2 linked regions of the Roseivirga sp. BDSF3-8 genome follow. The protein of the gene in region 2 interacts with the protein of the main gene of each other region in a pairwise test. Links are inferred from orthologs where the notes say so. Each region holds a gene or a part of one and is shown on either strand. Other genes may lie near its edges.

Evidence for each region.
Region 1: the proteins of AB9P05_RS01960 (region 2) and AB9P05_RS06525 interact in binary tests that used the Escherichia coli proteins (3 or more experiments, as listed by UniProt). The link is inferred for Roseivirga sp. BDSF3-8 from one-to-one orthologs.

What each region holds. Positions count from the first base shown.
Region 1 is NZ_JBGNFV010000001.1:1,636,084-1,644,085, reverse strand. Bases 2,807-5,734 are described here. They hold AB9P05_RS06525 (methionine aminotransferase), read right to left. Parts: upstream 4,883-5,734; coding sequence 3,731-4,882; downstream 2,807-3,730. Other genes in these bases: ruvX (Holliday junction resolvase RuvX), read right to left, coding at 5,520-5,734; def (peptide deformylase), read right to left, coding at 4,966-5,523; AB9P05_RS06530 (amidohydrolase), read right to left, coding at 2,949-3,743; AB9P05_RS06535 (hypothetical protein), read left to right, coding at 2,807-2,960. Outside these bases: murF (UDP-N-acetylmuramoyl-tripeptide--D-alanyl-D-alanine ligase), read right to left, coding at 1-250; AB9P05_RS06540 (T9SS type A sorting domain-containing protein), read left to right, coding at 380-2,575; more of AB9P05_RS06535, read left to right, coding at 2,568-2,806; more of ruvX, read right to left, coding at 5,735-5,936; AB9P05_RS06510 (iron-sulfur cluster repair di-iron protein), read right to left, coding at 5,949-6,686; AB9P05_RS06505 (S41 family peptidase), read left to right, coding at 6,944-8,002. UniProt on the Escherichia coli protein: Shows aminotransferase activity with methionine and histidine as substrates, and to a lesser extent also with phenylalanine.
Region 2 is NZ_JBGNFV010000001.1:493,605-501,574, forward strand. What follows is about bases 3,103-5,998. They hold AB9P05_RS01960 (cbb3-type cytochrome c oxidase subunit I), read right to left. Parts: upstream 5,539-5,998; coding sequence 3,667-5,538; downstream 3,103-3,666. Other genes in these bases: AB9P05_RS01955 (heme A synthase), read right to left, coding at 3,103-3,686; AB9P05_RS01965 (cytochrome c oxidase subunit II), read right to left, coding at 5,566-5,998. Outside these bases: AB9P05_RS01935 (cytochrome C oxidase subunit IV family protein), read right to left, coding at 1-314; AB9P05_RS01940 (cytochrome c oxidase subunit 3), read right to left, coding at 328-1,080; AB9P05_RS01945 (heme-copper oxidase subunit III), read right to left, coding at 1,101-1,700; cyoE (heme o synthase), read right to left, coding at 1,697-2,596; more of AB9P05_RS01955, read right to left, coding at 2,598-3,102; more of AB9P05_RS01965, read right to left, coding at 5,999-6,624; AB9P05_RS01970 (quinol:cytochrome C oxidoreductase), read right to left, coding at 6,650-7,970. UniProt on the Escherichia coli protein: Cytochrome bo(3) ubiquinol oxidase is the terminal enzyme in the aerobic respiratory chain of E.coli that predominates when cells are grown at high aeration.

The sequences.
Region 1 (8,002 bases), 1.1 Mb from region 2 along the record:
GGTGGTGGCGGGCCAGCCCCTGTAAAGTTCCCAGTACATCGTCCACTACCAGATATCTGCTATCTTTGGCATAAGCTTCGTCATCAATTACCGCCAGGGCAGCCCCCTTGTCCAGGGCATCCCCGGCAAAGACATTGGCGTTAAAGTTAGGACCCTTCAGAGCAAAGAATAAGTTGCCTTCCCGGATCTGGCGGGTGTCCGTACTGACACCTGTGCTATTCAAAAAATGGGTATAGAGCGTTTCCATCATGATGGCAATATAAGTTTAGATACCCATTCAGGTAAAGACCCGTTAAAGGAATATGAATTTACATACACCTACTCCACCCGAAAATTTCATTCCCCCCTATGGGAACACCCCTTTTCAGGTGTCATTTACATGAAAGTTTTTTTGCCTATGCGTAGTTGTGTCCTTCTTTTCAGTATGCTGCTTAGCCTGTCATTTTATACAGCTCACGGCCAGCAACCCCTGTTTGGGTACGACACCACTCCCCGCTTTCTCAATACGGAAGGACGGGCTCTCCGGCACGGGCTATCCGGTGGACTCAATGCCCCCCAGTACAGCACCATCGATCTTAATGCAGATGGCATTCAGGACCTGGTCCTCTTTGACCGCACCGCAGACAGACTGCTCACTTTTCTGCGTAGCGGAGACCAGTGGCAGTACGCTCCGCAGTATGAGCACCTCTTCCCTGCAGACCTGCGCTACTGGGTCCTCCTCAGAGATATGAATTGTGATGGCCGTAAAGACCTTGTCACAAGTGCCGGCTTTGGTATTGATGTTTACCTCAATATACCACAGGCTAGTGGTAGCATCACCTGGGAGAAGCAGGAAACCCTGAGGACAGAAACTCAGAGCGGTGACTTTGTCATACCTGCCACCAGCGCAGACCTGCCGGCTATAGATGATATTGATGGGGATGGTGACCCCGACATCCTCGTGTTTGATTTTAGCACAGGCACTACCATCAACTATAACCGTAACCTGAGTGTAGAAACAAGCGGAAATTGCGGTAGCCTACGTTTCCGGCGTGAAACCCGTGAGTGGGGAGGCGTTCGTGAATGTACCTGTGGTGTGCTGGCATTTGAGCAGGCATGTGCTCCCTCCGATGGGAGACAGGGAGCCAGGCTGCAGCACGCCGGGGGCAAATCGCTGACTACCGCAGATTTTGACGGTGACGGCGACAAAGACCTCATGCTTGGCGACGAAACCTGCCAGGTATTTTACTACCTGGAAAATGTGGGTACCACAGCCACCGCCCGCTTCGATAGCTTTACCACCACATTCCCACGGGACACACCGGCCAGGCCCGGCTTTTACCCCTCAGGCTACGTGGAAGATCTGGACGGTGATGGAGTAAAAGAATTAATCGTGTCCTCCGGCCTTCCACGCCGGATAGAAGTAAATGCAGCCTATCGCCAGAGCAACTGGCTGTACAGTATACAAGGAGAGGAACTCAGCCTCCAAACCAAAGAGTTTTTGCAGGGAGAGATGGTCGACCTCGGCGAACAAGCCACCATTATGCTCGCAGACGTAGATGGCGATGGTGACCAGGACCTTTTGGCAGCAAGCTACGGTACTATGCACGACGGAGCCTTTGTCTCCACCGTTTCCCTTTTCCAAAATAATACTGAAGCAGGGGGGACTACTTACCGGCTCATTGATGATGACTACCTGGGCTTTTCCTCGCTGGGCGTTCGAAACCTTAAAATTGCCAGTGGGAGGGTGAATGACGATGGGCTGGCCGACCTGGTATTTATGGCCAGTGACACCACCGGCTTTGTTACCAAATTATACTACGTACCTGCCACTGAGAGCAACTTCTCATTTGACCTCGCCCTGGCAAGAGAGCTTAGCGCAGAGGCGGGCTTTAATACCACCTTTGCACTTGAAGATGTGGACAGTGATGGCCTGGATGACCTTATCGTAGGCAGGCAGTTTGGCAGTGTTGCTTATTACCGTAATACCGGAGGCGCTTTTCAGCTTCAGGCTGATCCCTTCCTGAACATAGATGACGACGCCACCCGCTCAAGGCCCCACATGGCCTTTGCCGATTTTAACGGCGATGGGGCGCGGGACATGATCGTCGCCGACTTCAGTGGGCACCTCACGTACTATAGTGATTACCGCAATTATACTCCCTCCTCCATCTCAGCATTACCTGTAGCAGAGCCAGCCGAAGCGGGAGAAGTACGCCTCGTCCGTACAGATAACCGTAGCTGGCTTGCAGGAGACAATTCAGCGGACCTGCCAGGCCTGATGGTAGCAACCGCACGCGGAGGGTTCACCCGCCTCCAAAACCGTCTTGAAAGCAGCGAGCCGGGATCGTCCGGTCCACTGACCGTACAGGCCTTTCCCAATCCTGCCCGTGCCGGTTTCATTCGTATCAGAGCCAGCCAGACCTGCATCATAGACATTATGGATGCCGCCGGGCGTGAAGTACTGGGCGACTATCAGGTGTCGGCCAATGATATAAACCTGCTGCCGGTAAACCTCCTGCCCGATGGCCTGTACTTTGTGCGCGCCAGAACCAATGAAGAAGTCGCCATAGAGAAGTTTCTGAAATATGAGTAAGCCACTCGTACTGTATGTGCAGGTAGCACCGCCAGCTAAGGTCTGCTACGGACACCCCTTTGCCGGCTGTGAAGAAAAAGCAGATATCTTTGAGTTTGACAACCACTCCGGCGAGCCAATGGCCGGGTACGCCACCCGCCTGGTACAGCAGGCATCCTCTCTCTTCGTGTGGGTGGAAGCTGCCGGAAGCGAACAGGAGGCATTGGGGGTTGTAAGGCCTGTTCTTTCCGGGCTGCTAGCTGTGAAGAAAGATAAAATGATGTACATAAGAGGACATCACCCGATGCTTGAGCGCATGAGCGGCCCGCTGGGTGCGAACGTGCCGCCTGAAGGAGTGGAGCCAGCCACCTTGCTAAAAAAGTGGCTTAGTCCCTCAGATAGATAAAGTAAAATCGTCAGCATCCAGGTAAGCAGGGAACTTGTCCCGGTACCGTTGCAGCTCGCTGCCACTTAGGGTTACCGTAGCCACATCCTCCCTGTCCTCCATAAAGATCACCGTTTCCCCCTTAGGGTCATACACACCGGAATGGCCAGAGTAGGGCACCCCGTTGCCGTCTTCACCAATACGGTTCACACCCGCCGTGTAGCACAGGTTTTCCACCGCACGGGCTTTTAGCAGAATGTCCCATGCCCCCACCCGGGGCGCAGGCCAGTTAGCTACATATAGCAGCAGGTCAAATGCCATTTTCCCCTCCCGATCAGATAAGTTACGGCTCCATACCGGAAAGCGCAGGTCATAGCAGATCATAGGGCATATCTTCCAGCCCTTCAGCTCACACACCAGCCGCTTCTTCCCTGCCGTATACGTGTGGTGCTCATCCGCCATACGGAACAGGTGGCGCTTATCATACGTTTCGAAGCTTCCGTCAGGCCGCATCCATATCAGGCGGTTAAAAAAACCTTCCCCATCCCGGATCACTACAGAGCCTGTCACCACCGCCCCGGACTGAGCAGCCATCTGCTTCATCCAGCGAAAGCTGGTGAGGTTCATTACCTCTGCCACTTCTTCCGCCTTCATGGTAAAGCCGCTGTTGAACATCTCCGGTAAGATGATGAGGTCCGCCTTGTCCTCTATCTGCCAGATTTTTTCCTCCAGCGTGTTCAGGTTGGCCTCCGTATTATGCCAGTGCAGAGGCGTTTGAATAAGGCTTATTTTCAGATCCTGCATAGTCTTTCTGCTGCTTGTGCCAGGGTCTGCTCCGTTTTGGCAAAGCAAAAGCGAAGCATATGGCTGTTCTTGTTGTCATGAAAAAACGGGCTGAGAGGAATAGTCGCCACCCCTATTTCCTTAGTAAGCCACTCGGCCATCTCTCGCTCAGGCTTGTCAGAAAGCCCCTCGTAGCTGTATACCGCAAAGTAAGTTCCCTGACAGGGCATGGGCTTAAAGCTGGTAGCCTTCATCTTCTCTGCAAAGTAATTTCGTTTCTCCTCGTACATGTCGCTTACATGCATGTAGTTTGCAGGCTCCTGCAGGTAGTCAGCAAGGGCATGCTGCACTGGCCGGTTCACGGCAAACGTAAGGTACTGGTGCATCTTCCGCAACTCACGCGTCAGGGCAGGAGGGGCCACCGCATAGCCCACCTTCCAGCCAGTGGCATGGAACGTTTTCCCGAAGCTGAACACCGCTACGCTTCGTGCGCGCAGAGAAGGAGAGTTTAGTACGCTTACCTGCTTTTTGCCATCAAACACAATGTGCTCGTATACCTCGTCGCTCAGTATGATCAGGTTATGTCTCTCAGCCAGCTTTTCCAGCCGCAGGATGTCTTCCGGTTCCCACACGCTCCCCGTAGGATTGTGGGGCGTGTTGATCACCATCATAGCCGTCCTGTCCGTACATGCCCGTTCTATCGCCTCCCAGTCCGGCCGGAACGTATCCGACCTGAGAGATACATACACCGGCCTGCCCCCCTGCAGCCTTATCGCAGGCCCGTAGCTGTCATACGCCGGTTCCAGCACGATGACCTCGTCTCCCGGCCTCACAAAGGCACTGATGGCCGCATACAATGCTTCCGTGGCTCCCGCTGTCACCGTTATTTCCTCTGAAGGATTAGTGGCTACACTGAGATACACACTGATCTTTTGCGAAATAGCATCCAGTAAGGCAGGCACTCCCGGCATGGGAGCGTACTGATTGTGGCCCGTTTTCATGTAGTGGGCCACCCGGTCTATCAGTTCTGGGCTTACCTCAAAGTCGGGAAAGCCCTGGCTCAGGTTGATCGCCTCATGCTTCTGCGCCATGGCAGACATGACAGAAAAAATGCTAGTACCTATATCGGGAAGTTTACTTTTCAGGTCGGGTGAGTTCATGCAGCTTGGTCGGGTTTTGTAAAAAAAAAATGAAGGGAAAACAAAGCGGGCAGGCTTTTGTAATTGCCTGCCCGCCTCTTTTATTATCGTTTTGCCTGGGGTACTCTCACGCGGTATTCTGCGTCTACCTTACCCTTGCTTATATTAGTTAGCTTACTTTTAAGCAGGCGCTTTTTCAATGGAGCTAGGTGGTCAGTAAATAGCACCCCCTCTATATGGTCATACTCATGCTGCACGATTCGTGCCGCCACACCCTCAAGCGTCTCCTCATGCTCCTCCCAGTTCTCATCAAAATAGCGGATGCGGATGCGCTCCGTGCGAAACACCTCTTCCCGCACGCCCGGAATACTCAGGCAGCCTTCGTCAAAGCCCCATTCATCGCCCTCCTCTTCCAGTATCTCAGGATTAATAAATACCCGCTTGAACTGCTCAGTCTCCGGCTCCTCCATAGGGTCACCGTCCACCACAAACATGCGAATGCTTTTGCCTATCTGGGGAGCTGCCAGCCCTACACCATTGGCCTGGTACATGGTTTCAAACATGTCTTCAGCCAGTTGTTTTACATCGATTTCGTCCTTCTCCAGGTTTTCCCCTTTTTTTCTCAGCACAGGGTCGCCGTACAGTACGATAGGATAGATCATATTCCTCTACTTTCCAGAAAAGATTGCAAAATAATAGTTGCGCTCACTTTATCAATATTTCCCTTCTCCCGGCGGTCCTTCTTCTTCATGCCTCCTGCTATCATTGCATCCAGCGCCATTTTAGAAGTATACCTTTCGTCTTCCAGGTGGATCGGTTTTCCGGGAAACTTCTTTTTCAGGTGTTTAACAAAATTCTCCACCATAGCAGTGGCGTTAGTAGGGCTTCCGTCAGTATTTATGGGCATGCCTACCACGATCGCCTCCACGTCCTCCCTGCTGTCATACTGTAACAGGTACGCGATTATATCTTTTGAGTGAACCGTCTCCAGGGGCGAGGCAATGATCTTGAGCGGATCAGTAACAGCCAGTCCTACACGTTTACTGCCATAATCAATGGCGAGAATTCTGCCCATAAAAGGTCTTTGCTAATTCAGTCGGGTAAGATTGTCCCAGCGACGCTTTACCTCTTTTTCAAGCATAAGCGCTTTAGGGAACAGTATTTCATTTTCTACACGGGCGTGTGTGATCAGTTCTTTCTCAAAGTCACTTAGTTCCGCGTATAGCACCTTTAATAATATGTCTGATGTGTTCTCAGTAGAATAGTTGCCCGTAATCTTCCGGATACCACTCATCTCATCATCATGCACATCATGAGCTATCGCAAAAGCCTGTATGGAAAAGTCCTCCATCTTCTGGAAAAGCTTTCCAGGCGTAACGTTGCCGTCTACCGCATCCTGAAGCATCAACACATAAGAGAAGAGCGTATCTTCCTCTTCATAAATATGATGGATAAAGTCCTCTACGAATAATGGGAAGATGAATTTGAGATCTTCAAAAAGCTGACCCTTTTCCGGCAGGCGCTCTATGAGAGTGGAAAGATAAGGTAGTTTCTCTTTAATGAACAGGTAATGAGTGTGCTTAAGGTAAGCTACGATCAGATCCGCAGGGTACGTAAATAATGACAGGTCCTCATTATCCCTGCGATCACCAACAGACTCCAGCCTGCTCACCACAGCCTCAGCGTCCAGCCCTTTCTCCTCACATACCTGGCCCAGCGTCTTTTCCGAATAATCGTAAAAGCCGATGCCTAGATAGTAGAGAACCGCTGCGTATACGTGGTTTTCGCCTACCAGATCATGTATTTTCCTGTCATTGATTCTCACAGCACATTAACCGGTTTTTACTCAAAGATAACGATAATTATCGAACATCGCTGTTTCCTTTACAGCAACGAAGGTAAAGCCCCGATATTTCTTATATACCCTTTCAGTCTTAATCAGGGTCTGGTAAATGAACAGTTTTTTCGCTAAATAGTGCCTCATTTTGGATAAATGAAACCCAAAGCACCTTTTTAGCGATTAGGTTAGTAAGAAAACAGAAAAGTCCATTCGTGTTTTCTACATGAAAAATACATTCTTCAGTGGGAAAAAATTCAAGCAGCTTATACATTAAACTGCCCGTCATCATAGCGCTGGCAATATGTGTAGGCATTATCATAGGGTCCAATTTTGCGGATACAGCCGTTCCCGGTGGCGGCAACACCAATAATTATATGAAGCTCAGGCAGGTGCTCACGGCTATTGAGCGTGACTACGTTGATGAGACTGAGTCAGATGAATTAGTAGAGGCCGCTATTAACAGCGTGCTGGAAAAGCTCGATCCTCACAGCGTTTACATCAACGCAGAAGACCTTGAACTTACCAAAAGCCAGCTCGAAGGCGAGTTTGAAGGAATCGGCATAGAGTTTAACCTGGTAGAAGATACCATTTTTGTCGTAGCCACACTGCCCGGTGGCCCTTCAGAGAAGGTCGGTATACTGCCCGGAGACAAGATCGTAACCGTGGAGGATGATACAATAGCCGGTGCCGGGCTCAGCACCGCCGACATCATTACCCTGCTGCGTGGTCCAAAAGGCTCCGAAGTGCTGGTAGGCGTAAAGAGGAAAGGTAAGGACCACCTCCTGCCTTTTACCATTAGCCGTGACAAAATTCCCCAGTATTCAGTGGATGTATCCTATATGATTGACGATGAGACCGGATACATCAAAGTGAGCCGTTTTGCCGCCACTACCTATGACGAATTCAGGGAAGCCCTCGAAAAGCTCAAAGACAAAGGCATGAAAAACCTGATGATAGACCTCCAGGATAATCCCGGCGGCTATCTCGATCGTGCCGTAGACATGATAGATGAGCTGCTGGAAGACGAGGCCATGATCGTATATACCGATGGAAAAGGCGACCGCTATGACAGCGAGTACCGTGCTACTGATGAAGGTATTTTTGAAAATGGCCCCGTGGTGGTGCTTATCAATGAATACAGCGCCAGCGCCTCAGAGATCATGGCGGGTGCCCTGCAGGATAATGACCGTGCCCTGGTCGTAGGGCGCCGATCATTTGGTAAAGGACTGGTGCAGAGTTCTGTACCACTGAACGACGGCAGCCAGCTACGCCTTACCATCTCCCGCTTTTATACCCCAAGC
Region 2 (7,970 bases):
ACCTGGAGAATCGCACTTCCTTCGTTTATCAGGGCTATAACTAACCAGACCACGAAGATCATAGGAATAAGTATAGACCAGATAAGCACTTTTACCTCATGCTTAAGGTGCATAAAGTCAGCTACGATGTAAAACGCCTTGATAACGGTAAGACCTAAAAACAAGGCAGTCCTGAAAGTACCGGCATCAATCGTAAATGCAATAATAAATTCTATAATTGTCACTATAGAAAGGACAGCCGCTACTACTAATATCCTTTTTCTCTGTGCCCTTCCATTGTCAGAAGGTATGGCATGTGAATGATGTTCAGACATGATTTGAATACGTTTAGATGAGGTAGAAGAATGTAAATACGAATACCCACACCAGGTCTACAAAGTGCCAGTAAAGACCAACTTTCTCTACCATTTCATAATGGCCTCTTTTTTCATAGGTCCCTACCACTACATTATAAAAGATAATGAAGTTAAGCACGATACCGCTAAGTACGTGCGTACCGTGGAAACCTGTGATAAAGAAGAACAGATCAGCAAACAGAGGAGGGCCGTATTGATTAATCTGAAGGTTAGCTCCGAAAATGGTAGTGCCGTCTGCCAGAGACGCACCTGCATCAGTTCCGTGAATGAAGTGAGACCACTCCCATGCCTGACAACCAAGGAAGGCGATTCCACCAATGATTGTCCAAAGCATCCATTTCTCAACAGCTTTACGATCCATACGGTGGCCTGCTTCCACAGCAAGTACCATAGTCACACTGCTAAGAATAAGGATAAAGGTCATAATACCAACAAATACCAGAGGTAAATCCCACCCGTGGAGGAATGGAACGGCGTTAAACACCTTCTCGGGAATAGGCCAGTAGTCCTGTGAAAATTCAAATGCGCCGTGAATCTCAGGATTGTACGCCGGATGGAAGTAACGGATCATTCCGTAAGCCACCAGTAGTGTAGAGAATGTAAAAGCATCCGAAAGCAGGAAAAACCACATCATGAGTTTTCCGTAGCTGGCTTTTAATGGCGATTGACCGCCATCCCAGATGCTTCGCTTCGGCTTTTCTATTACCGTAGAAGTTGTCGACATGTTAATACAGTTAGCAAGTATTAATTATTGAGCCACAAAAATAAGAACAAAAATATCCAAAGTCCATCCAAAAAATGCCAATATGTAGTCAACATCTCCATGTTGACCATATTTTTTGAGTGAACTTTATACCGGAAAGTTTTCACGAGCACAACAATCATGAAGATGACTCCGCTTATGAGGTGGGCACCGTGAAGACCGGAAAATACATAAACAAATGATTCTGAAGGATTACCGCCTGTGAAATACACATCAATAGATACCAACTCAGACCAGCCCTTAAACTGAATATATAAAAAGGCCAAGCCAAGAATGGTTGTAATAATCATTGCAATTTTGAGCTTATCCAGATTATCACGCACGGCAGAAAGATATGCCCAATGCATGGTTGCGCTGCTCAGAAACAGAACGGCCGTACCTACAAGGAAAATATCTGGCAACTCAAACATGCGCCAGTTACCTTCGGCCTGACGCACGATATATGCACTCGTGAGTGCTACGAACATCATGGTAATAGACACCATGAATAGCCACATAGCAAATTTCTGAGGGTGCATACTTAAAGGCTGAACTGCCTCATCCCTGGTTTGAATACTTTCTATCGCAATATCTTTTCTCATAACTTATCTACAACATAAGCGATCTGAACGACCGGAAGGTAAATAAATGAACCAAACATGATGCGCAGGGCGGCTTGTCTGCTACAGTCTTTCATTAGTGTAAAAGTCTGAGCTAGAAACAATACACCACAGATAGTAACTATGATAGCTGAATGTATCCCCGTAATCCCAAAATAGGCAGGCAATAGCCCTAAGGGAATAAGGAAGAGGGTATAGATCATGATCTGGATAGCTGTATTCAAATCTTTACGCCCCCCTAAAGGCAGCAGCTTAAAGCCTGCCTTTTTATAATCTTCGTCTCCAACCCACGCAATAGCCCAAAAGTGGGGAAACTGCCAAATGAATTGAATGCCAAAAATAATGAGTGCTTCGTGACTTATGGTTCCTGTGGCAGCTACCCACCCAAGAAGGGGCGGCATAGCACCGGGTACTGCACCAATGGCTACAGCTATAGGCCCTACCCTCTTCATAGGAGTATACACAAGGCTATATAGCACCATTGATAGTACGGCCAGGCTAGTAGTAAGTGGATTAGTAAATTGTATCAGTAAAAGGATACCAGCAATACCGGTTGAAGCGGCAAAAATAAAGGCTTCCTGAACCGAAAGTCTACCTTGCGGCAGGGGGCGGTCAGAGGTACGCTTCATCATGGCATCATAATCTTTTTCAAAGACCTGATTTAGTGTGCCTGCTGCTCCGCTAATGAGAAACCCACCAACGAATAGCATAAACATCACCAACCAATCAATGCTACCGTTTACACCAAGTACATATCCGAAAACGGAAGAAAATGCCACGAGAATAGAAAGACGTCCTTTCAGTAGTTCTACGTAGTCGCTGACCCGGTCTCTTACCGAATAGCTGGTTGTTTCCGCTCTGCTTTTAACCTCAATCATATCAGGCAATAACTGCTGTTAGTTTACGCTGGCGTTCTAAAACCAGCCAGATAACAAACTGAACCCCAAATATCAGGGATGCTAGTAACAGGTGAACCGGCTGTGCGAATGCCGGAATGGCAAAGTAAGCCATTATGGCTCCCAAAACCACCTCTATAACAATTAATAAGAGTAATAATTTCACTGACTTAGCTAAAATCGTACCGACCCCCGGATCTTTCATCAGAAGCACGAGCAGCCACACATGAATAGCCGTAATAATCAGAGAATAGGTACGATGGATATAAAATGAAGTACCTAATGCATCAATCCATTGATTCCGGGCCGAGTACCCTAACCTTCTTGCCACCTCATCAATACCTTCTCTCACTTCGGTTCCTAACACAATCTGGCTTATCATGGTGATCATGCACAGGATGATCAGAAAATAAACAGTTTTGAATTTACTGCCTGGAGGCCTTACCTCGATGTTATCCATGTTACTCCTGAACGATACATAAATAAGTAGTGCCACTATCGCAAGTGCGAGTATCATGTGAACAGTGATCATCCATGTAAGGAGATTACTGGAAACAACGATAGAACCAATCCAGCCCTGAAAGCCAACCAGTATCAGAGAGAGAAACGATAGCCAGAATATGACAGGGTCTTTTCGCAGGTAGGAGAAAGAAGCGACAAAGGTAGCAAAGACAAACAAACCGATCAGTGCACCTACCAGCCGGTTGACATACTCGGTCCAGGTTTTAGCGGCATTAAATGGAATGTCCTCAGTGATACCGGGGTCAGAAAGAATCTGTTCTGCTTTTTTTTCGAAGCCGAGGGAGCTCAGATATTGAGAAAAACGCCTGTTTTTCTCAAGCCGTTGCTCGGTGAACTCTCTTTCGTACCCTTCAGGTAACTCTGACTCATTAGTTGGAGGCACCCATTGACCAAAGCATTTTGGCCAGTCAGGACAACCCATTCCGGCCCCTGTGCTTCTTACGATACCTCCTACAAGGATCAGGAAATAAATAGAAAAGACCGTCAAGAGGCTGAGCCTCCTGAAGGTCTTTCCAGTATTATCCGATTGATTATTTATCGCTTGTTTCATCTACGATATCCGCCTCACTATCTTTCTCGCGGTCTATCAGCTCATTTTCATGAGGAAGGTTAGACTCAGGAGTCTGTGAGAAAGGAATGTGCTGAGGGATGAAATCATCCTTTGCACCAGGCTTACTATAGTCGTAGGGCCATCTGTACACAGTAGGGATTTCACCTGGCCAGTTGCCATGACCCGGAGTGATAGGTGTAGTCCACTCTAAAGTGTTTGATCTCCATGGGTTCTTAGGTGCTTTTCTTCCTTTAAATATGCTGTAGAAGAAATTAAAGGCAAATATGATCTGAGAACCAAAAGTTAGTATGGCAGCAATACTTACGAACATGTTCAGGTCTGTAAAGCCTCCGAACGTATCGAAATTCGTAAATGAATAATACCTTCTTGGGAAGCCGGCTATACCGATGTAGTGCATAGGCCAGAAGACAGCGTAAACCCCGACAAATGTACACCAGAAGTGAATGTAACCAAGACGATTATCCATCATGCGGCCAAACATTTTAGGGAACCAATGGTAGACACCAGCCATCATACCAAAGAAGGAGGCACTACCCATTACAAGGTGGAAGTGCGCCACTACAAAGTAAGTATCATGAAGCTGAATATCGAGTGCAGAGTTACCCAGGAATATACCAGTAAGACCACCAGAAATAAACAAGGATACAAGACCGATAGAGAACAGCATCGCAGGTGTAAAGACAATGTTTCCTTTCCAAAGTGTAGTCAGGTAGTTAAATACCTTAACCGCTGAAGGAACAGCAATAATCAGGGTAAGGAACATAAAGACTGATCCGAGGAAAGGATTCAGACCTGACACAAACATGTGGTGTGCCCATACAACGAAGCTCAATATGGTAATACCCAACATAGACCCGATCATGGCTCTATAACCAAAAATAGGTTTACGTGCGTTGGTAGCGATTACCTCAGAACTGATACCAAGAGCAGGAAGAAGCACGATATATACCTCAGGGTGCCCAAGGAACCAGAAAAGGTGCTGATAAAGCAGCGGGCTACCACCCGAGTTGGCAAGTGCCTCACCACCAATGTAAATATCACTCAGATAGAAGCTTGTCCCGAAGCTACGGTCAAATACCAGAAGAAGCGCCGCAGCAAACAGAACAGGGAATGAAAGCAAACCAATAACGGCAGTCAGGAAGAACGCCCAGATAGTGAGGGGAAGCTTGGAAAAAGACATCCCTTTAGTCCGGAGGTTAATCACCGTTGCGATATAGTTAATACCACCAAGTAGCGTAGAAACAATGAAGAAGGTCATCGCTACAAGCCAGAGTGTCATACCCAACTGTGACCCCTGAATGGCTTGAGGCAGCGCACTAAGAGGTGGATAAACGACCCATCCACCTGCAGCAGGTCCTGTCTCTATGAAAAGGCTATAGAACATAACCACACTGGCAAGGAAGAAAAACCAGTAGCTAAGCATGTTCATAAAGCCGGACGCCATATCCCTGGCCCCGATTTGAAGAGGAATCAGAAAGTTACTGAAGGTACCACTTAACCCTGCAGTAAGCACGAAGAATACCATGATGGTACCGTGCATAGTTACAAGAGCAAGGTAAAACTCCGGATCAATAGAACCGGCATCAGTGATCCACTTACCCAGAATAGGGCGCAGGAACTCAAGGTTCATATCTGGGAAGCCAAGCTGAAGCCTGAACATTACCGACAAAAGGCCACCGATGAATGCCCACAGTATACCTGTAATCAGATATTGCTTGGCAATTACCTTATGGTCTTCGCTGAAAATATAGTTAGTAATAAAGTTACCGTGGTGCTCATGATGTTCATCATGGGCGGTGTGCTCTGATACATGAATATCTGCTGTAGCCATATCTTATATCGTTATAAAGCTTACGCCTTACTGCTGAATTTCTGTTGATTCTGTTTCCTCAATACCTGCTTTTACCATTGCCAGCTCCCGCTTCTCTGCAGGTATTTTGGCAAGGTACTCAGGATTGTTACTCAAGAAGGACTGTTGCTCAGCATACCATTGCTGGTATTCATCCAACTCCTCAACTACTACACGGATCTTCATAGAGAAGTGACCGCGACCGCAAACTTCTGTACAGGCGATTTCATAATTGAATTCGGCATCACCTGTTTCCTGACGCATTTCCTGGGTAGTTTTGGTAGGGGTAAACCAGAAGCTGGTGGGCATACCAGGCATAGCATCCATCTTCATTCTAAAGTGAGGACCAAATACACTGTGTAATACATCCTTTGCTCTGATCTTGAATAAAACAGGCTTATTCACTGGAAGGTGAATTTCCATAGGAATAAAATCATCATGACTAGCCTGATCAGTAAAATCTATACCGAATTCATTCACAGGATCGATAAGCCTGTAGTCATACTGGCCTAAGCTACCATCTTTACCTGGGTAGCGAACCTTCCAGGCGAACTGATAGCCCATGATCTCTACAATCTCTGCTTCTTCAGGCGCTTTATCTGTGATCTCGGTCCATGTCTTCCAACCAGTAAATACAAGCACGGCAAGTACAATGGCAGGAACTACTGTCCAGAGGATCTCAAGCTTACTGTTATCAGGGTAGAAAAGGGCTTTACGCTTTTCTTTAAACTGATACCTGTGAGAAAACCAGAAAAGAAGAATTTGGGTAAGAAGAAAGACTACGCCGGTTACAGCGGTAGTCAACCAGAACATGAATTCGTAATCATCTCCGTGAGCTGACGCTACGGGAAGGGTATAATCGTCAAAGTAGGCAAAGCTATACCAGAAGAACCCACCAAGGCTCAGGACCATGAAGACAATAAACAGAATCGCGTTCGTAGAGTTAGCGCCGGTAATTCTCTTTTTTTCGGATCCTTTAGCTACTCCAACCAGTGTCTGGATACGGAATATCAGGAACAGGATCGCCACAATCAGAATAACACCTACACCGACTATTATATTAAGCATAGTGAACCCTTTTAAATTTTTTCAATCAAATATGGTGATGAATACTTTCTTCCAACATCGGGTGATTCTTGGGCACTAGTGCATGCCTGGAAAGGCTGAGTAGTGCCACAAAAGCGAAGGCTGCAAAATAGATTAGCGCAAAGCCCACTTCGAGGAACTGAAATCCACCGTTTTCTTTCAACACACCAGGTGTTACCATGAGGTAGAAATCCAGCCAATGTCCGACGAGGACGACCGTACAAACGATCTTTAAGAAGATGCTGTGGCGTTTTGAATCTCTCGTCATCAGAACGAGGAATGGGAAGAAAAAGTTTAGTATCAGATTGATGAAGAAAACAGGCGCATAATGATCACTGGCAAGCCTTTCTACGAAGTAAATAGTCTCTTCAGGGATGTTAGCATAATAGATAAGAAGAAACTGACTAAACCAGATATATGTCCAGAAAATACTGAAAGCAAAAACAAACTTTCCAAGGTCGTGGAGGTGGTTTGAGTTGATCATTTTCAGGTACCCAGCCTCTCTTAGCAGTGTCGTAACCAGAGTGATGGCTGCAAGGCCAGCTACGAACCAACTGGCAAACACATACCAGCCGAACATCGTACTAAACCAGTGGGTATCAATTGACATTACCCAATCCCAGGCGCTTGTAGAACTCGTTACAGCAAAGAAAACCAAAAATATAGCTGAGTAGCTTCTGAGCTTATACCAGTATTTAGTACCTCCATGCAGGTCTTCCTGAAGAATGGTCTTCTTGATCATACGATAGAAACCGTACCAGATCACAAAGTAAAGTACCATTCTTAGCAACCAGAAGAAGGGGAAACCGCCGTCTGCAAGTGGCCAAAAGAAAAAGCCTGCTTTACCTTTAATTATTTCATCGCCTGCAGGCCCGTCTGAATAGAGGTACTCGTGAGTCCAGTGGAAGATCTCATGGCTACCCCAAAGGTAAGTAAGGAGCATCAGCACTCCTCCAATAGGTAACCAGTTAACAAATGAGAGCGGTATACGCTGTATGGCAGCAGACCATCCGGCCTGGGCAGCATACTGTAAGGCGACAAAGAAAAGCCCGATAACGGCCAGGCCAATGAAATATACGTTATTAATCCAAAGGTTGGCTTTTACACGGTGGGTCCAGTGATATTCAGCTGTATGATGTTCCTCACCTTCAGCAGCATGCTCACCGACAGCAGATGCATGCTCATCTCCATGAGCAACCTCACCATGAGCCTCGCCTTCAACATGCTCAGTATGAGCACCAGCTTCAGCAGCGTGGTCATCATGATGGCCCGCTGTGGCATTCAGATAAATCCCAAGGATAGCTAAGACCACACCTATCACGGCTGTG